One region of the Streptomyces sp. NPDC050535 genome, then DNA from elsewhere that is predicted to be linked to it. Evidence: riboswitches for the same ligand, from Rfam matches in the RefSeq annotation. Region 1 holds a riboswitch; the other holds the start of a gene.
The links. A riboswitch is a leader RNA that binds a small molecule or an ion and turns the genes downstream of it on or off. The one in region 1 is predicted to bind glycine.

Region 1 (9,631 bases):
TCCGGCGCACCGGCGGCCAGTACTTGTCCGCGACCGAGACGCCGGCCGGGAAGACGGCCTCCGCCCGGCTGTAGGCGTGCTCCCACTCCCCGCCGAGCGCGGCGGCGGTGTGCGGGGCGTTGCGCAGCGGGTTGTCGTCCGCCGCCCACTCGCCCGAGCCGACCTTCTCGATCTCCGCGCGGATGGCGATCATCGCCTCGCAGAACCGGTCGAGCTCGATCAGGTCCTCGGACTCCGTCGGCTCGATCATCAGCGTGCCGGCCACCGGGAACGACATCGTCGGCGCGTGGAACCCGTAGTCGATCAGCCTCTTGGCGATGTCGTCGACACTCACACCGGTCGCCTTGGTCAGCGGCCGCAGGTCGATGATGCACTCGTGCGCGACCAGCCCGCCGGGACCGGTGTAGAGCACCGGGAAGTGCGGCTCGAGGCGCTTGGCGATGTAGTTGGCGGAGAGCACCGCCACCTGCGTGGCGCGCTTCAGCCCCTCGCCGCCCATCAGCCGGACGTACGCCCACGAGATCGGCAGGATGCCCGCGGAGCCCCACGGAGCGGCCGAGATCGGGCCGACTCCCGTCCCGGGACCGGCCGCAGGCTGCAAGGGGTGGTTCGGCAGGTACGGCGCCAGGTGCGTGCGCACCCCGACCGGACCGACGCCGGGACCGCCTCCGCCGTGCGGGATGCAGAAGGTCTTGTGCAGGTTGAGGTGCGAGACGTCCCCGCCGAAGTGCCCCGGCTTGGCGAGCCCCACCAGCGCGTTGAGGTTGGCACCGTCCACGTAGACCTGACCGCCCGCCTCGTGCACCTGGGCGCAGATGTCGGCGACATGCTCCTCGAAGACACCGTGCGTCGAGGGGTACGTGATCATCAGCACCGACAGTTCGTCACGGTGCTGCTCGATCTTGGCACGCAGGTCCTCGACGTCGATCTCGCCGTCGTCCGCCGTCTTCACGACGACGACCTTCATGCCGGCCATCACGGCGCTCGCCGCGTTCGTGCCGTGCGCGGAGGACGGGATCAGGCACACGGTGCGCTGCTCGTCGCCGTTCGCACGGTGGTATCCCCGTACGGCGAGCAGACCGGCCAGCTCACCCTGCGAACCGGCGTTGGGCTGGAGCGACACCTTGTCGTACCCGGTGACCTCGGCGAGCTGCTCCTCCAGCTCATGGATGAGCGTGAGGTAACCCTGCGCCTGCTCGGCGGGCGCGAAGGGGTGCAGCTGGCCGAACTCGGGCCAGGTGACCGGCTCCATCTCCGTCGTCGCGTTGAGCTTCATCGTGCAGGAGCCCAGCGGGATCATGCCGCGGTCGAGCGCGTAGTCACGGTCGGAGAGCCTGCGCAGGTAGCGCAGCATCGCCGTCTCGGAGCGGTACTGGTGGAACACCGGGTGCGCGAGGTACTCGTCGGTGCGCAGCAGCGCGGCCGGCAGCGTGTCCCCGGCGGTCGAGTCCAGCGCCCCGACCTCGGCGTCGACACCGAACGCGGCCCACACAGCGGCCAGTTGCCTGCGCGTGGTCGTCTCGTCGCAGGACATCGACACAAGGTCGGCGTCGACGGGGTACAGGTTGACCCCGCGGTCGCGAGCACCGGCCACGATCTCAGCGGCCCGGCCCGGAACCCGTACCGTCAGCGTGTCGAAGTAGGCGCCGTGGACGACCTCGACTCCGCCCGCCTTCAGGCCCGCGGCGAGGATCGTCGCGTACCGGTGGGTACGCCGCGCGATCGTCTTCAGCCCCTCGGGACCGTGGTAGACGGCGTACATGCCGGCCATCACGGCGAGCAGCACCTGAGCCGTACAGATGTTGCTCGTCGCCTTCTCACGGCGGATGTGCTGCTCCCGCGTCTGCAGGGCGAGGCGGTACGCCTTGTGCCCGTCCGCGTCGACGGACACCCCCACCAGCCGGCCCGGCAGGCTGCGCGCGAACTTCTCGCGCACCGCCATGTACCCGGCGTGCGGCCCACCGAAGGCCATCGGCACACCGAAACGCTGGGTCGTACCGACCGCGATGTCCGCGCCCAGCTCGCCCGGCGAGGTCAGCAGGGTCAGGGCGAGCAGATCGGCGGCGACGGTGACGACCGCTCCCAGCTCGTGCGCCTGCTCGACGAGCGGCTTGATGTCGCGTACGGCACCGGAGGCACCCGGGTACTGGATCAGCACGCCGTTGATCTCGCGCTCGGCGAGCTCGGCCGGGATGCCCGCGCTCAGGTCGGCGACGACGACCTCGACACCGGTCGGCTCGGCGCGGGTCCGAACGACGGCGACGGTCTGCGGCAGCGCGTCCGCGTCGACCAGGAAGAGGCCCTTCTTGTTCTTGCCCATGCGCCGGGACAGCGCCATCGCCTCGGCGGCCGCGGTGCTCTCGTCGAGCAGCGAGGCGCCGGACGTCGGCAGGCCGGTCAGCTCGGCGACGACGGTCTGGAAGTTCAGCAGCGCCTCGAGCCGGCCCTGCGAGATCTCCGGCTGGTACGGCGTGTAGGCCGTGTACCAGGCCGGGCTCTCCATGACGTTCCGCAGGATCACCGGCGGAGTGAAGGTCCCGTAGTAGCCGAGCCCGATCATCGAGTCGAGCACCTGGTTGCGGTCCGCGAGGGAACGCAGCTCGGCCAGCACCTCGGCCTCGGTGCGCGCGTCCGGCAGCTCCAGCGCCTCGGTGTTCTTGATCACGTCCGGCACCGCGATGGCGGTGAGCTCGTCCAGCGAGCCGTACCCGACCTGCGCGAGCATCTTGGCCCGCGCCTCGACGTCTGGGCCTATGTGGCGCTGCTCGAAGGGGATTCCCTGTTCGAGCTCGGAGAGCGGAATGCGAGGGGCGGTCATGGCGGAGGCCTCCTGGTCTGACGCGACCTTCGAGGGGTACCCCGGCACGGGTACCCCGACGGCCTCCCCCTCTGTCATCTCAACCTGAGAGCTTCACCGGCCCGCCCGCCCGCTGCGACCCGACTTTCACCGTCGGTGAGAGCGGGAGCCGTCCGTCGGCACCCGCCCTGCTTTCCAGAGTGACCTCGTCCGTGCGGTACGTGGGCCTGAGAGATTCCGGGGAGGATTTGCTCCTTCGGCGCCTCCGATGGTGTCCGGAGGACTCTCCCGCACAGGGTCAGCAGCCGACGCCAGCCTATCAGCGAGGGCAACTCCCGGGCCTTCGAGTGGCCACCTTCCTGAATCTGCTCTTTTGTAGTGCTTACGGATGAGTTGCGACCAAATGGAGGGCACCGTGCAGACCGACATCGATCCGCGCAACCTGATCGGCCGCAAGGCATTCGACCGCGACGGCGCCAAGATCGGCACGATCGACGAGATCTACCTCGACGACGCGACCGGGGTCCCGGAGTGGGCGGCCATACGCACGGGCCTCTTCAGCAGGGACGCCTTCGTGCCCCTGGAGCCCAGCGAACTCGTCGAGGGCACCCTGCGCATCCCCTTCGAACGGGCGCTGATCAAGGACGCGCCCGACTTCGGCGTCGGCCGCCACCTCTCCCCCGAACAGGAACTCCAGCTCTACCACCACTACGGCCTCGACGTGGCGTCCCCCTCTCCCCCGCCGGACCGCGACTTCGGCCGCCTGGCGGGCACGGACGAGGCCTGACCGAAGCCCGCGACCACCCCCGAAACGAACCGCGGCGGCGAACCGACCTCACCCCTCACTGCCCTGGCCCACGGTGCCGGCCACCAACGGCAGCGGCTCCGCCGGCTCCAGCGCCGGATCGTCGGTGCGGAAAGTCCGTACGCGCCCGGGCCCGGAGTACGGCGTCTCGAACCGGACGGTCACCCTCCCGAGCCCGCTCCCCTGCACCCACCCGTGCCCGAACTCGGCGTGCCGTACATCGTGCCCCGCGGGCCACCGCCGCTCAGCAGGCGGCACAAGTTCCTCGGTGGACTCCTCCGCCGGCTTCTCCTCGGTGTGCTCCAACGCCGCGAGCTCCCCCGCCGCGGCCCGCGCCTGCGCGAACAGGTCCTCCTGCGTGTAGTCGGCCAGCCCCGAGACGCCCACCCCGAGCAGTCGTACGCCACCGGTCGTGTCCACCCCGTCCAGGAGCCGCGCGGCCGCCTCCCGCACGACCGCGGGGTCGTCCGTGGGCCCCCGCAGCGTCTCGGACCGGGTCAGCGTCGAGAAGTCGTACCTGCGCACCTTCAGGACGATGGTCCGCCCCGACAGCCCGGCTCCCCGCAACCGCTGCACACACCGGTCGGTGAGCCGCTGCACCTCGAGGCCGACCCGCGTCCGGTCATGGATGTCCACGTCATAGGTGTCCTCGACGGACACCGACTTGGTCTCCCGCTCGGCCACCACGGGCCGGTCGTCGTGCGCCAGCGCCATCGCGTACAACGAGTGCCCGTGTGCCTTCCCCACCAGGCGTACGAGCTCGTCCTCGCCCGCTTCGGCGAGCTCCCCCACGGTGGTGATGCCTGCCCGCCGCAGGTGGTCCCCGGTCGCGGGCCCGACACCCGGCAGCGTCCGCACCGACATCGGTCCCAGCAGCGCGCGCTCCGTCCCCGGCTCTATCAGCACGAGACCGTCGGGTTTGGCCTGCTCCGAGGCGATCTTCGCCAGCATCTTGGACGCGGCGAGCCCCACCGACCCGGTGAGTCCCGTGACGGCCCTGATGTCCGCGCGCAGCTTGACCGCGGTCAGCCGCGCCGAAGCCTCGTCCCAGGCCGCTCCGGCGGCCTCCAGGTCGACGAACGCCTCGTCCAGGCTCAGCGGCTCCACCAGCGGTGACAGAGCCCGCAGCAGCCCCATCACCTGCTCGCTGACCTCCCGGTAGATCCCGAAGCGCGGCACGAGATACGCGGCGTTCGGCGCGAGTCGGCGTGCCTGGGCCATGGGCATCGCCGAGTGCACCCCGAAGACCCGTGCCTCGTACGAACAGGTCGCGACCACTCCACGTGGTCCGAGACCGCCCACGACGACCGCTTTCCCGCGCAGGCTCGGCTTGGCCGCCTGCTCCGCCGAGGCGAAGAAGGCGTCCATGTCGAGATGCAGGATCGTGGGCGCGGTTCTCACATCTCCGATGCTGCCCTACGCCACTGACAATGCCCCGGCAAGCCGGGGCATTGTCAGTTCGTTCCGCTCGTCGGGCCGCGCGTTCCGTTCGTCAGACCGCGCGATTGCGCCGTCGCGCCAGTTCGTCGGTGGGGTTCTTCGCAAGGAGCGTCTCCCCCGTGTCCACGCGCTCCCCGTGCAACTGCGAGAGCGCGCTCTCGACATCCCGCCACACCACACCCACGGCGATCCCGAAGACCCCCTGGCCGCCCTGGAGCAGTGCGTGGACCTCGTCGGGCGAGGTGCACTCGTAGACCGTGGCGCCGTCGCTCATCAGCGTCATCCGTTCCAGATCCCGGAAACCGCGCTCTCTGAGGTGCTGGACCGTGGTGCGGATGTTCTGGAGTGACACCCCGGTGTCGAGGAACCGCTTGACGATCTTGAGGACGACGACGTCCCTGAAGCTGTAGAGCCGCTGTGTCCCCGATCCGTAGGCGGGCCGCACGCTGGGCTCGACCAGCCCGGTCCTCGCCCAGTAGTCCAGCTGCCGATAGGTGATGCCGGCGGCAGCGCACGCCGTCGGACCGCGGTAGCCGATTTCCTCGGACACCGCCTCACCCTCACCGGGCACTGCTGTCGGCCGCCGCGGAAGGTGATCGGCCGCGTTGCCGTGAAGCGGGTACGGGCCGCCGCTCTCCCCCAGACCGCGTCCGGGGGCACCCCCAGCCGTACCGTCGCCGCTGCTTCTCACGCCGACCTCCGTCCTTGACCTGCCTTCTCGACGGTAGGCAGTCACCAGGGGTGCGTCAACGATCGCCACACTCGGCACGCCGAGTGATAATCACCCTAGGAGTGGTTTCCCGTGCCCCACCGCGGGGAAAGGCTAGCCGAATGCTCTCTGAGCGGGCCGCGGCACACCACACTGGCCGCTGGCAATTGCCGCCCGGAGCTCTCCGGAGCCGGTGCCCTCACTGGCTGTTGGTGCCGAAATCCTCGGGCGAGATCTGGTCGAGGAACTCGCGGAACTTCTCCACCTCGTCCTCCTGCTCGTCCGGGATCGCGATGCCGGCGTCGTCGAGCACGCCGTCGCTGCCGTAGATCGGCGTCCCGGTGCGCAGGGCGAGCGCTATGGCGTCGGACGGCCTGGCGCTCACCTCGACTCCGCTGGCGAACACCAGTTCCGCATAGAAGACGCCTTCACGGAGGTCCGTGATGCGCACTTCGGTGAGCTCCTGGCCGACGGCTTCCAGCACGTCCTTGAACAGGTCGTGGGTCAGCGGTCGTGCCGGGGCCATGCCCTGCTGGGCGAAGGCGATGGCCGTCGCCTCCCCCGGTCCGATCCAGATGGGGAGGTAACGATCGCCTCCCACTTCACGCAGAAGCACGATCGGTTGGTTGGAGGGCATTTCGACCCGGACACCTACGACATCGAGCTCGTTCACACAGCAACCCTAGGCCGTGCCCGGGACGTTTGGGTAGTCGGGCACGGAACGGGTGGGCTATCCGACATCCGGTGAGCTCCCGGGGTCAGGGCAGTCGCACGCCGAGCGCCGTCTGCACCAGCGCGGCGTGCAGCTTCACCGTGAGCCCCGCCAGCTCCTTCGCACGCGCCTCCGCGTGCGCCCGGGTCTGCGGATTGCGGTGCCGCCGCAGCGGGGCCACCACCTGGTCGACAAGACCCGCGTCCCGCTCCGCCCCGGCCTTCATCGCACGCAGATGGCGCGGCTCGATCCCGAACCGGCCCAGCTCGACGACGAGCGCGGCGACGGTCACCGCTTCGGCGTCGTACGCCCCGTCCTGGAGGGGCGCGATGAGGCCGTACGACTCCCACTCCTCAAGTTCCCGCTCACCGATCTCAGCAGTGGCCAGCAGCTCGGCACGACCGACCCGGGCGGCAGCGGGCACCTCCGGCTCGGCGAACAGCTCTCCCTCGCCCGGGTCCCGCTGACGCCCCACTGTCGGCAGTCGCACGGCCTCACCGCGCTCCAGGGCGTCCAGGTACTCCCGGATGACCTTGAGCGGCAGATAGTGGTCCCGCTGCATCCTCAGCACATGCCCGAGACGCTCGACATCGTTGGCGCTGAACTTGCGGTACCCCGAGGGGGTCCGCTGCGGCTCGATGAGCCCCTCCGACTCCAGGAACCTGATCTTGGAGACCGTCACTTCGGGGAACTCGTCGCGCAGTGCGTTCAGCACCGAGCCGATACTCATCAGCCCGCTGTCCGCGGCGGCGGTACCGTTGCCGGCACCGCCGCTCGGTGTTCGAAGCATGGACCTTCCTGAGGGTCTCCCCGGACGCAGTCCGAGGGAGGGTCAGATGCCCAGCTGGCTCGCGTAGAAGACCAGCCGGTACTTGCCGATCTGCACCTCGTCACCGTTCGACAGGGGGACCGAGTCGATCCGTTCCCGGTTGACGTACGTGCCGTTGAGGCTGCCGACGTCCGCCACGGTGAACGAGCCGTCGCCGACGCGGCGGAACTCCACATGGCGGCGCGACACGGTCACGTCGTCCAGGAAGATGTCGCTCTGCGGGTGCCGCCCGGCCGTGGTCAGATCGCCGTCCAGCAGGAACCGGCTGCCCGAGTTCGGACCACGGCGCACCACCAGGAGCGCCGAGCCGAGAGGCAGCGCGTCGACCGCGGCCTGCGCCTCCGGGGAGAGCGCCGGCGAGGCCGTCTGGCCCGTCACCTCGGCGTCATAGGCCTCGAGGCCCGAGATGGAGATCGTGGACGTCGTCTCGGACGGACGCTCCGGGGTCACTCCGGCTCGCAGCGGCGCACCGCAGTTCGAGCAGAAACGGCTGTTTTCCGCGTTGCGGTTACCGCACCTCGTACACACCAGGGCCGACATGGACGGATCCTCCTGCCGCGGCTGCCCTCCGGGGGCATGGGAAGCGTACGGGTCGGGGGTGAACCCGCCACCCGCGCTTGATGCTGACGAGTCCCCGAAACCTATGCGGCCGGACTGGGCAGGGTCAACAGACGGCGCGCCCTGACCACCGGAAATGTCGCCACCGGGACCACCGAGCTGGTCCCGGAACAGCGGGCGCTCGCCGCTCTGCTCCTCCGCGTCTCCATGGCGTGGTGCACGGTGCCGGGCGGTGGCGTTGTCGCCGCCCTCTCCTCGCGCGCTCTTGCCGAACAACTTCGCAAACAACTTCACGGGCGATTCCCCTTGACCGAAACAGACCCGCCCGTGGGGCAGGACGAACCCTGATTGAACACACCGGTCGACCCGGACATCCTCACAACGTCCGTATCCACCTGACAGTTTCCACCACGCACCACCCATTCGGTGCGTCGACCCCCCGCAACCTCCTGCCCTGGCCGGGCACCCCTCATGCGGCCCCGCCTCACTGGGACGACCGAGCGTAGTCAGGCTGCTTCGCCGGTCGCAAGGCGTCCACAACGATCTTCGTCGAGGACTCCACCGTGACGATGGCCTGCTCCTTCTCGAGTGTCTGCACCACGCCTCCGGGGATGTTGAGCGCCGGCTCCAGGTCCTGCGACTTGCCGATGACCTTGAAACGGTAGGGTTGGGTGATCTTGTTCCCGTCCACACTCACCCCCTTGTCCGAATCAGTCAGATAGGTGCTGGCCACGACCCGTACACCGTTCACCTGGATCGCCTCCGCACCGGCCGCTCGGAGCTCCTGGACGGCGTCCAGCAGCATGTCCGCCTCGACCGTTCCCTTGACGTCGTTGATCGTCAGGGTGATGCCGGGCCCCTGCGCGGCCACCGTGCCCGCCAGAATGCCGAGTTGCTTCTCCTTCTCTACGGTCTGCTTGCGAGCCTCCTCGGCCTGGTCCGAACTGTTCTCCAACTCGGTGCGCTGACCTTCGAGACCCTGTTTCTCGTCTTCAAGACGCTTTGTACGGCTGTCCAGTTCATCGAGGATGCGTACGAGATCTTCCTGACGTGCGCCGCGCAGCGCGCTGCCGCTGTCACTGTTGGACGCCACCTGGACGGCAAGACCGAAGCCGAGGCCGAACAGCAGCAGGGCGACGATCAGTTGCGCGCGGGACACACGCGGCGGCCACAGCCCCTGAGCCAGCCGCTGACGGCCGGTCAGCATCGGCTCGGCGCCTTCTTCCCTCTCCTCGCGCTCCGGCGGCACAGGGGCCGCTGCCGGAACCTCTTGGGGAAGTTCCTTGCGCAGCCGATGATCCGGACTGCCGGAACCCGTCGCCGACTCGTGGTCGTTACTCATCGGCCTCACGCCCGGAAGACGTGCCGGCGGATCGCGGCGGCGTTGGAGAAGATGCGGATGCCGAGGACGACCACCACGCCGGTGGAGAGCTGGGCGCCCACACCCAGCTTGTCGCCCAGGAAGACGATCAGCGCGGCCACCACCACGTTCGACAGGAACGACACCACGAAGACCTTGTCGTCGAAGATGCCGTCGAGCATCGCGCGGAAGCCTCCGAACACAGCGTCGAGGGCCGCCACTACGGCGATGGGAAGGTAAGGCTCGACGACTGCCGGAACCTCGGGCCGGACCAACAATCCGGCCACGACTCCCACGACGAGGCCCAGTACGGCGATCACGATGTGCCCTTCTCTGTGCTCGGCTGTGCTGTACGTACGATCACGCTCGGCGCGGCGCCCAGCCGGACGTCGTCCTGGACGGAGATGCTGGTCCGGATGCC
Region 2 (9,631 bases), on a different contig from region 1:
GTACGCCCCACGAGGCCCCCGGCGGCGACCGGGTAGAACTCGTCGCCCTTGAAATCGAGCAACTCCGAGTAGACGAGCGAGAGGCCGGGCTGCCGGGAAGTGGAGACGAGGAGCCGGGCGACGATGTCGTCGACGCACAGGACGTGCCCCGTGGGCCCGGCGGCCAGCCTGGCGGTCGTGTGGTTGCGGGAGTCACGGACGGCGGCGACCACCACCGCTTTCCCCTCTCCGGCCCCTGGGACGGCCGCGTTGAGGGTGAGCAGGGTCTTCACCACATGGGCGTCGCCGGTGTCCCCGGTGGGAGGCAGCACCAGCACCGCCTTGGCGGTGCGCGGACTGACCCGGCTCAGTTCGGCGGGGTCGGTGGTGCGCCCGTTGCGGCAGATGATCCGCGTCCTGCCACTGTCGCTGACGCGGGTGGAGATCTCGTCCTCCATCCACACCTTGTCCTGCGGGGCGAGCACGGCGACGGCGGAGCGGCGCTGGTTCGCGTTGGCGGCCACCAGCTCCCCGATCACGGGAAAGACCTGGTCCGACCACCCCAGGACGACGGTGTGCCGCGTCTCCAGCACGGTGGAGTGGCCGAGGCGCAGCGACATGATGCGCCCGTTGATGCCCGTGGTGATCAGACTGACCAGGGTCGACACGAAGAGCAGCGCCACCAGCGCGAGCGATACGGAGGCCAGCACGTAGAGCGGAGAGCCGACCGCGCCCCCGATCTTCAACGTCTGGCCGACGCTGACCCACACGGCGGCGAGGCGGCCGGAGAGCGTGGCCGGAGCGGCCCGGTCGGACCAGACGAGGACCATGCTCGCCGGAACGACGACGGCGAGGCAGGCCAGGGCGAGCCAGCCGATGAGCGCGGTCGTTCCCCCCGAGACCAGATGGTCGAAGCGGTACCGGAGACGGAGCCGGAGTGACGTCGTGTGCTGCTGCGCCACAACAAGCTCCCGTACATGAGTCGACGCGCCGATCGGAGCGGCCGCCCGCCACTCCAGAAGTCACCCTAGGCAGATCTCTGCTTCAGCCGACCCTGAACCCGACCGACCTCACTCAGAGGTATGAACGCGCCGTGGAAGCCGGGCCGGGCGGGGTGCCGAGCGCGACATTGGTGATCAGGTGCAGCGCTGTACGGGGGCAGGACCGCGCGCCGAGTTCGAGGGCGTCCTGGATGCGTTCGCCGCCCTCGGGAGGTTGCTGGACCGCAGCGAACCGGGCGACCTGACTCACCACGCTCACCGGATCCGCTCCGGAATCGAAGTCCATGGCGATCGTCACCTGGTCGATGACGTGCAGTGCTGTCTCCGCCGTCTGGTGGCCGCGGACATCAGCCCACTCCACCTTGTGCTTGTAGGCATCGAGTGCTTGTAACGGTGCTGTGCACGCGAGTGCTTTGACCCGGCGTACCAATCCGTCATCGGGCGGCGTCGCCGCATGCTGCTCGTCGTCGCCGCACAGCCGCCACGCCGAACGTCGGGCAACGTCCCGCCAGCGCAGTAACGGATAAAGCCACCGGCTCCTCCTCAGCCGTTGAGATCGACGAGTACCTTCTTGCCCATCAGTAGCACCCGAATCAGGAGAAGGAAATTACTACATGATCGCGATCCTTCGGGATGAAACGGATCACCCGGATTGATTCCCTGAGAGGGGCGTGGACTCCGAGGCAAGCGGTCATAAGTCGTGTCGCAGATCCCCTGTTACGCAGGGCCAAGGCGGACTCGCCGCACACGACGGCGCGCGGAGCCCGTGTGCACACGGCCGGCAGATCTGCGTGTGCGGTCTCCGGGGCGTCTGCCCGCGGGTAGACCCCGCGGGAGAGTTCGTCTATCTCGCCTTCCGTGATCAAGTACGCCAGATCGCGGGGGAGAGTAGGGCCTGACGTGCCTACGCCGCCGTGAACGTAGGGGAGAGGCCGGTCAGCCGCTGCTCCAGCGCGAGGTTTCCGCAGCACTCATGTATTGAATGAAACCCCTCAAGTGGGCTTGGGGGATCGATTTGCTACATCCTGGCGAACGGTCGGCGGTCGTGGCGGATCGGAACGGTGATCGGGGGTGCCGCGAACCCCCAGGTCAAGCGCCCATCTCATGGGATCTCCCGGGGACTTTTCGGGGACTTTCCGCTGCGTAAGCAGGTAAGGCCCTGACAGCGCTGAAAGACAAGAACGCGCTGGTCAGGGCCTACTTTCTCAGCACTCGATGATGTTCACCGCCAGCCCGCCCCGGGCCGTCTCCTTGTACTTGACGGACATGTCCGCGCCCGTCTCCTTCATGGTCTTGATGACCTTGTCGAGGGAGACCATGTGGGAGCCGTCGCCGCGCAAGGCCATCTTGGCGGCGGTCACGGCCTTCACCGCGGCCATGCCGTTGCGCTCGATGCAGGGGATCTGGACCAGGCCGCCGACCGGGTCGCAGGTGAGGCCGAGATTGTGTTCCATGCCGATCTCGGCGGCGTTCTCGACCTGTTCGGAGCTGCCGCCGAGGACCTCGGCGAGGGCGCCGGCGGCCATCGAGCAGGCCGAGCCGACCTCGCCCTGGCAGCCGACCTCGGCTCCGGAGATGGACGCGTTCTCCTTGAAGAGCATGCCGATGGCTCCGGCCGCGAGCAGGAAGCGGACGACTCCCTCCTCGTCGGCGCCCGGCACAAAGTTGATGTAGTAGTGCAGGACCGCCGGGATGATGCCGGCCGCGCCGTTCGTCGGGGCCGTGACGACCCGGCCGCCCGCCGCGTTCTCCTCGTTCACCGCCATGGCGTAGAGGGTGATCCACTCCATGGCGTGGGCCAACGGGTCGCCCTCGGCGCGGAGTTGGCGTGCCGAGACGGCGGCGCGGCGGCGGACCTTGAGGCCGCCGGGCAGGATGCCCTCGCGAGCCATGCCGCGCGACACGCACGCCTGCATCACCCGCCAGATCCCGAGGAGCCCGGAGCGGATCTCCTCCTCGGTGCGCCACGCGCGCTCGTTCTCCAGCATCAGCGCCGAGATCGACAGGCCCGTCTCGCGGGTCAGCCGCAGCAGCTCGTCGCCCGTGCGGAAGGGGTACTTCAGGACCGTGTCGTCCAGCTTGATGCGGTCCTCGCCCACGGCGTCGTCGTCGACCACGAAGCCGCCGCCGACCGAGTAGTACGTCTTCTCCAGCACGAGTTCGCCGGAGGTGTCGTACGCGAAGACCGTCATGCCGTTCGCGTGGTAGGGCAGTGTCTTGCGGCGGTGCAGGATCAGATCGTCGGAGAAGGAGAAGCCGATCTCGTGGTCGCCCAGCAGCCGGATGCGGCCCGCGGACCTGATCTCCTCGACCCGCTGGTCGGCCCCCTCCACGTCCACCGTCCGCGGCGAGGCGCCCTCAAGACCGAGCAGCACCGCCTTGGGGGTGCCGTGCCCGTGCCCGGTCGCGCCCAGCGAGCCGTACAGCTCGGCGCGTATCGACGCCACCGAGTCCAGCAGATCCTCGTTGCGCAGCCGCAGGGCGAAAAGGCGCGCCGCGCGCATCGGGCCGACCGTGTGGGAGCTGGACGGGCCGATGCCGATCGAGAACAGGTCGAAGACCGAGATGGCCACGGAAACTCCTCAAAACAGGCAAAACAGGGGTGGTGCAAGGGGTGGGCGCCGCACACACCCGTCGTCCAGTGTGCGCGGCGCCCCGGGGAAACGCGTAAAACGTGCGAACGATGCGAACGGTGCGAACTACTTCAGGCCGGGATACAGCGGGTGCTTGTCCGCCAGCGCGGCCACCCGGTTCTTCAGCGAGTCCGCGTCGTAGGCGGGCTTGAGCGCCGCCGCGATGATGTCCGCGACCTCGGTGAAGTCCTCGGTCGTGAAGCCGCGGGTCGCCAGGGCCGGGGTACCGATGCGCAGACCCGAGGTCACCATCGGCGGGCGGGGGTCGTTCGGGACGGCGTTGCGGTTGACGGTGATGCCGACCTCGTGGAGGCGGTCCTCGGCCTGCTGCCCGTCCAGCTCGGAGTCGCGCAGGTCGACCAGGACGAGGTGGACGTCCGTGCCGCCGGAGAGCACCGAGACGCCGACCGAGGTCACGTCGTCCTGGACGAGCCGCTCCGCCAGGATCCGCGCGCCGTCCAGCGTCCGCTGCTGGCGCTCCTTGAAGTCGTCCGTCGCGGCGACCTTGAAGGAGACGGCCTTGGCGGCGATCACGTGCTCCAGCGGACCGCCCTGCTGGCCGGGGAAGACCGCCGAGTTGATCTTCTTGGCGAGCTCGGCGGTGGACAGGATCACCCCACCGCGCGGGCCGCCCAGCGTCTTGTGGGTGGTGGTCGTGACGACATGGGCGTGCGGTACGGGGTTGGGGTGCAGGCCCGCCGCCACCAGGCCGGCGAAGTGCGCCATGTCGACCATCAGATACGCGCCGACCTCGTCCGCGATCCGGCGGAACTCGGCGAAGTCCAGCTGACGCGGGTACGCCGACCAGCCCGCCACGATCAGCTTCGGGCGGGCCTCCTTGGCGAGCTTCTCGACCTCGGCCATGTCGACCTGGCCGCTGGCGTCGTCCACGTGGTAGGCGACCACGTTGTAGAGCTTGCCGGAGAAGTTGATCTTCATGCCGTGGGTGAGGTGCCCGCCGTGCGCGAGGTCCAGACCCATGATCGTGTCGCCCGGCTTGAGCAGCGCGAACATCGCGGCCGCGTTGGCCTGGGCGCCCGAGTGGGGCTGCACGTTGGCGTGCTCGGCACCGAAGAGCGCCTTGACGCGGTCGATGGCGATCTGCTCGACGACGTCGACGTGCTCACAGCCGCCGTAGTAGCGGCGGCCGGGGTAGCCCTCGGCGTACTTGTTGGTCAGGACCGAGCCCTGGGCCTCCATGACCGCGACCGGAGCGAAGTTCTCCGAGGCGATCATCTCGAGGGTGGACTGCTGGCGGAGCAGTTCGGCGTCGACGGCGGCGGCGACGTCCGGGTCGACCTCGTGGAGGGGGGCGTTCAGAAGCGACTTGGGTTCAGACATGGGGCTACGACTCCTCAGCCGGCGGTGAAAGCGGTGTACTCGTCGGCGGAGAGCAGGTCGTCCGGCTCGTCCGCGACGCGTACCTTGAACAGCCAGCCGCCGTCGAAGGGGGCCGAGTTCACCAGGGCGGGGTCGTCCACCACGTCCTGGTTGAACTCCACGATCTCGCCGGTGACCGGCGCGTAGAGGTCGCTCACCGACTTGGTCGACTCCAGCTCACCGCAGGACTCACCCGCGGTGACCGTGGCACCGACCTCAGGAAGCTGTGCGTAGACGACATCGCCGAGCGCGTTGGCCGCGAACTCGGTGATGCCGACCGTCGATACGCCGTCCTCGGCGACCGACAGCCACTCGTGCTCCTTGCTGTAGCGCAGCTGCTGGGGGTTGCTCATGGCCTGGATTCTCCTGTACGCGGGGGAGTGCTGATGACGGGGGAGGGTTGATGAGCAGGGCGGATGTGCCCGGTGTCGCGGCTGGGCGGTGTACCCGGGTCACGTCTGGCGAACGTGACCGTGGGCGAGCCCGAAGCGCGGCCTGTGGGCCAGTCTCACTTCTGGCGCTTGTAGAACGGCAGCGCCACGACCTCGTACGGCTCGTGGCTGCCCCGGATGTCCACACCCACTCCGCCGCTACCGGGAGCGGAGTGCGCGGCGTCGACGTAGGCCATCGCGATCGGCCTGCCCAGCGTCGGGGACGGGGCGCCCGAGGTGACCTCGCCGACGACCTTGCCCTCGAAGACCACGGGGTACCCGGCACGCGGGACCCGGCGGCCCTCGGCGATGAGACCGACGAGCACCCGCGGAGGGTTCTCGAGGGCACGCTCGGCGGCCTCGGAGAGCGCCTCGCGCCCCACGAAGTCGCCCTCCTTCTCGAACTTCACGACCCGGCCGAGACCGGCGTCGAAGGGGGTGAGCGAGGTGCTCAGCTCATGCCCGTACAGCGGCATGCCCGCCTCCAGGCGCAGGGTGTCCCGGCAGGACAGACCGCACGGGACCAGCCCGGCCGGCGTTCCCGCCTCGGTCAGCGCCTGCCACACCTTCTCTGCGTCGCCGGGGGAGACGAACAGCTCGAAGCCGTCCTCGCCGGTGTAGCCGGTGCGCGCGATGAGCGCCGGAACGCCCGCGACCGTGCCGGGCAGACCCGCGTAGTACTTCAGGCCGTCGAGGTCGGCGTCGGTGACGGACCTGAGGATGCCGGAGGACTCCGGGCCCTGCACGGCGATCAGCGCGTAGGCGTCCCGGTCGTCGCGCACCACCGCGTCGAAGCCCGCCGCGCGCTCCACGAGCGCGTCCAGCACCACCTGGGCGTTGGAGGCGTTCGCCACGACCATGTATTCGGTCTCGGCCAGCCGGTACACGATCAGATCGTCGAGAATGCCGCCGTCCGCCCGGCAGATCATGGTGTAGCGGGCGCGGCCGACGCCGACCGAGGCGATGTTGCCGACCAGCGCGTGGTTGAGGAGCGCGGCGGCCTGGGGCCCGGTGACGGTGATCTCGCCCATGTGGGAGAGGTCGAAGAGGCCGGCCTTCGTGCGGACGGCGAGGTGCTCGTCGCGTTCCGAGCCGTAGCGCAGGGGCATGTCCCAGCCGGCGAAGTCGGTCATCGTCGCGCCGAGCGAGCGATGCAGGGCATCGAGCGCGGTGTGACGGGGGGCGTTACTGCTCATCGGTGGGGCTCCCAAGGCATGACGGCGAGGTCGTTCCTCCCCATCTGTCATCGGAACCTGAGAGGTTCATCACGACCCCGCGAAGCGGTGGTCATGATTTGCACCTTGGGTGGGGCCACCGGTCGGCGGCCCGCTTTTCAGATGTGCCTCGCCCGCGCGGTACGGGGCCTGAGAGATTCAAGGGAGGGACTTGCTCCTTCGGCGCCCAGGGTGACGTGCGGTGCCCTGGGACTCTCCCGCGCGGATTCAAGCGGCCGGTATGCAGTTGGCGCGCACATCATTGCACGCATCCCGGAGACACGGGAGGGGCGCCCCTGAGTGATTCACAGCGCCTTCGAAGTGACCTGTAACCAGCCTGTGGCAGTCCGATTACGGAAACAGGAAGCATCGCGCATTACCTTCTCTTTACACTTGGCGGGGATGGGAGTCCAGACCCATGGGGAGGACGATCACGGTGAACAGGACCACGGCGTACGCGACGACGGCGGGCCTCGCGCTGCCCAAGCAGCCCGGTGCCCCGGCCCGGGAGGCATGCGACCCGTTTCCGACGGCTGTCGTCCGCGACCTCAGGGACCGCGCGGGCCACAGCCCGCACGGGCTGCACTTCGGCACCTCCGACGTCGTCGTGGTCACGGGACTTCCCGGCAGCGGAAAGTCGACCCTGATGCGCCGCGCCGTCTCGGGTGCGCGCATCGACTCGCAGGACACCCGCGACCACTGGGACGGACGGATGTCCGGCCGGCTCCCGTACGCGGTCTACCGGCCCCTGGTCCGCCTGGCCCACTACACGGGCCTGCGCCGCGCGCTGCGTTCCGGCGCCGGCGTGGTCGTGCACGACTGCGGCACCCAGGCCTGGGTGCGCCGCTGGCTCGCCCGCGAGGCCCGCCGCCGGGGCGGCGCGCTGCATCTGCTGCTGCTCGACGTCACGCCGGGCACGGCACTGGACGGCCAGCGCGAACGCGGCCGCGGCGTCTCGCGGTACGCGTTCGCACGTCACCGCGGCGCGGTCGCCCGGCTGCTGCGTTCCGTGGAGAAGGGTCACCTGCCGGAGGGCTGCGGCTCGGCCGTCCTCATCGACCGGGACGCGGCGGACGTGCTGCGGCGGATCGACTTCGGCGGCTGATCCCCCGAACCCGTTAGGGTTTCTCGCCGGACACCCGGAACACCGGAACAGCGGTTCAAAGCAGGCGGTAGACAGATGGACTTCCCCGACTTCGCCGGCCTCCCGGCCCAGGCGTACCCCCACCCGCACGGCGGATGGCCCGGCAACGAACTGGAGGAGGTGCTCGCCGCGTCCCTCGGTGTGCCCGCGGGGCCCTCCTCGGGTGCCCGAATCGTCGAGGTCCTCGGCCGCAGTTTCGTCTGGGTCCCGCTGCCCAGCGGCGGCGGCCCGCAGAGCGGCCCGCTGGACCTGCCCACCCTGGAGATCGCGGGTCAGGCGTACGTTCCCGTCTTCAGCTCAGAGGAGCAGTTCCGCCAGGTCACCGGCGGGCACATGTCGTACACGATCGCGCCCGCCGTCGAGTTCGCACGCGGACTGCCCCCGCAGGTGGGCATCGCGGTCAATCCGGACGGGGTGGTCGGCGTACCGCTGCCGCCCCCCGCGGTCGCCGAGCTCTGCCGCGCCGGGCGCACGCCGCTCGACGGGTCCGCGAGCGGCGGCCGGGTGCGGCTCTTCGAGCCCGACTGGCAGGACGACCCGGTGGACTTCCTGTCCGCGGCCTCCGCCGAGTTCGCCGGGACCGGCGTGGTGCTGAGCGCCCGCCGCTGCCTGGCCAGCATCGAGGGCGGCGGGCCCGCGATGTTCGTCGGCGTCGAACTCTCCCTGTGGGAGGGCGAGGCCCGCGCGCTTCCGCTGGACGCGCTCGGCCGTGCGCTCGGCCGCGTCGCGGTGCCGTGGCCGGTGAACCTGGTCCTCATGGACGTGGCACAGGACCCGGTCTGCGACTGGCTGCGCACGCGGGTCCGCCCCTTTTACCAGCAGGGCCACCAACAGGGTCACTAGCGGCGCGGTCGCGAGGATCCCGCCGGATCACCACAAGTCCCGAGCTCTCGAGCGGCTTTCCCAGCGGAGCGTCCACGTCGCTGTCAGGATCGCCGCTTAAGCTGGTTTCATGGGCCGGTGCCGGTGTTGACGCATGTTCGTAACCGGCACCTCCGGCGTAATAGGTGAGTTGGTCGTGATTTCTTCGCGAAGGGGCGGTTCAGGGTGAGCGCGTCGGGCACGGCCGCGGCCGGGCAGGTCGAGCACATGCTGCGCCAGGTGACGCCCGGGCGTTACGACGCCTACGAGGCGCTCCTGCGCGCGCTCGCGGCCCCGTCGGCAGGCCAGGTCTGGATGCTGCTGTGGCACGGCCAGTCCGGCTCCCCGGACGCGCAGTACGGGAACATGGAGGTGGACGGCTTCGGCTACGCGCCCTGTGTCACCTCCGCCCAGGAGCTCTCGGCCAGCGGCTGGAACCGCAGCTACGAGGTCGTCGACGGCCTCGACGTCGCCCGCACCCTGTACCCCGACCAGTTCGGTCTCTGGCTGAATCCGCACGCCCCCGGCGGCGGCGTCGGTATCCCCTGGCTCGATCTGCGCCGGATCGCCACCGGCCTCGAGCGCCAGCCCGCCGGACCGCTCAGGCTCTCCGAGCCGGGCATCGAGGTCCCGCAGTTCTACGCCCTGCTCACGCAGAACGCGCACCGCACGTCCGCCGTGCGCTCGCTGCGCCGCGCCTGGGTGCAGCCCGCGCTCGGGGCGCCCTATCTGGCCATCGGTCTCGATGTGTACGACACGTCGCCGCCCGCCGTCGACTCGGTGCGCGCCATGATGCAGCAGTCCATCGGCGCGGTGCCCGACGGGCTGCCCGTTTCGACCGTCGCGATGTCCGACGAGTACGACCCGGTGGCGATGTGGCTGCGCTCGAACGCGCGGCCCTTCTACGACCGCGAAGCCCACGCGGCTCCGGCCCAGGCGCCGGTGGCCGGTGGCTACGGCTATCCGCAGTCCCGGTCATACTGATCCC

Region 2: linked by a shared signal. The riboswitch ahead of gcvT (glycine cleavage system aminomethyltransferase GcvT) and the one ahead of gcvP (aminomethyl-transferring glycine dehydrogenase) in region 1 are both predicted to bind glycine.

Annotation. Positions count from the first base shown of each region.
Region 1 is NZ_JBITHE010000003.1:583,687-593,317, forward strand. Features, by position in the region: gene gcvP (aminomethyl-transferring glycine dehydrogenase) at 1-2,818, opposite strand, end outside; glycine riboswitch at 3,003-3,098, opposite strand; gene ACIBLC_RS10715 (PRC-barrel domain-containing protein) at 3,213-3,584, shown strand; gene ACIBLC_RS10720 (DNA polymerase IV) at 3,633-5,003, opposite strand; gene ACIBLC_RS10725 (MerR family transcriptional regulator) at 5,095-5,733, opposite strand; gene ACIBLC_RS10730 (bifunctional nuclease family protein) at 5,951-6,424, opposite strand; gene ACIBLC_RS10735 (MerR family transcriptional regulator) at 6,510-7,253, opposite strand; gene ACIBLC_RS10740 (FHA domain-containing protein) at 7,296-8,273, opposite strand; gene ACIBLC_RS10745 (DUF881 domain-containing protein) at 8,335-9,192, opposite strand; gene ACIBLC_RS10750 (small basic family protein) at 9,198-9,530, opposite strand; gene ACIBLC_RS10755 (DUF881 domain-containing protein) at 9,527-9,631, opposite strand, start outside.
Region 2 is NZ_JBITHE010000008.1:47,152-56,782, forward strand. Features, by position in the region: gene ACIBLC_RS19500 (NAD-binding lipoprotein) at 1-941, opposite strand, end outside; gene ACIBLC_RS19505 (hypothetical protein) at 1,054-1,341, opposite strand; gene ACIBLC_RS19510 (L-serine ammonia-lyase) at 2,186-3,553, opposite strand; gene glyA (serine hydroxymethyltransferase) at 3,680-4,954, opposite strand; gene gcvH (glycine cleavage system protein GcvH) at 4,969-5,346, opposite strand; gene gcvT (glycine cleavage system aminomethyltransferase GcvT) at 5,502-6,620, opposite strand; glycine riboswitch at 6,768-6,869, opposite strand; gene ACIBLC_RS19530 (AAA family ATPase) at 7,057-7,743, shown strand; gene ACIBLC_RS19535 (enhanced serine sensitivity protein SseB) at 7,819-8,625, shown strand; gene ACIBLC_RS19540 (enhanced serine sensitivity protein SseB C-terminal domain-containing protein) at 8,830-9,627, shown strand.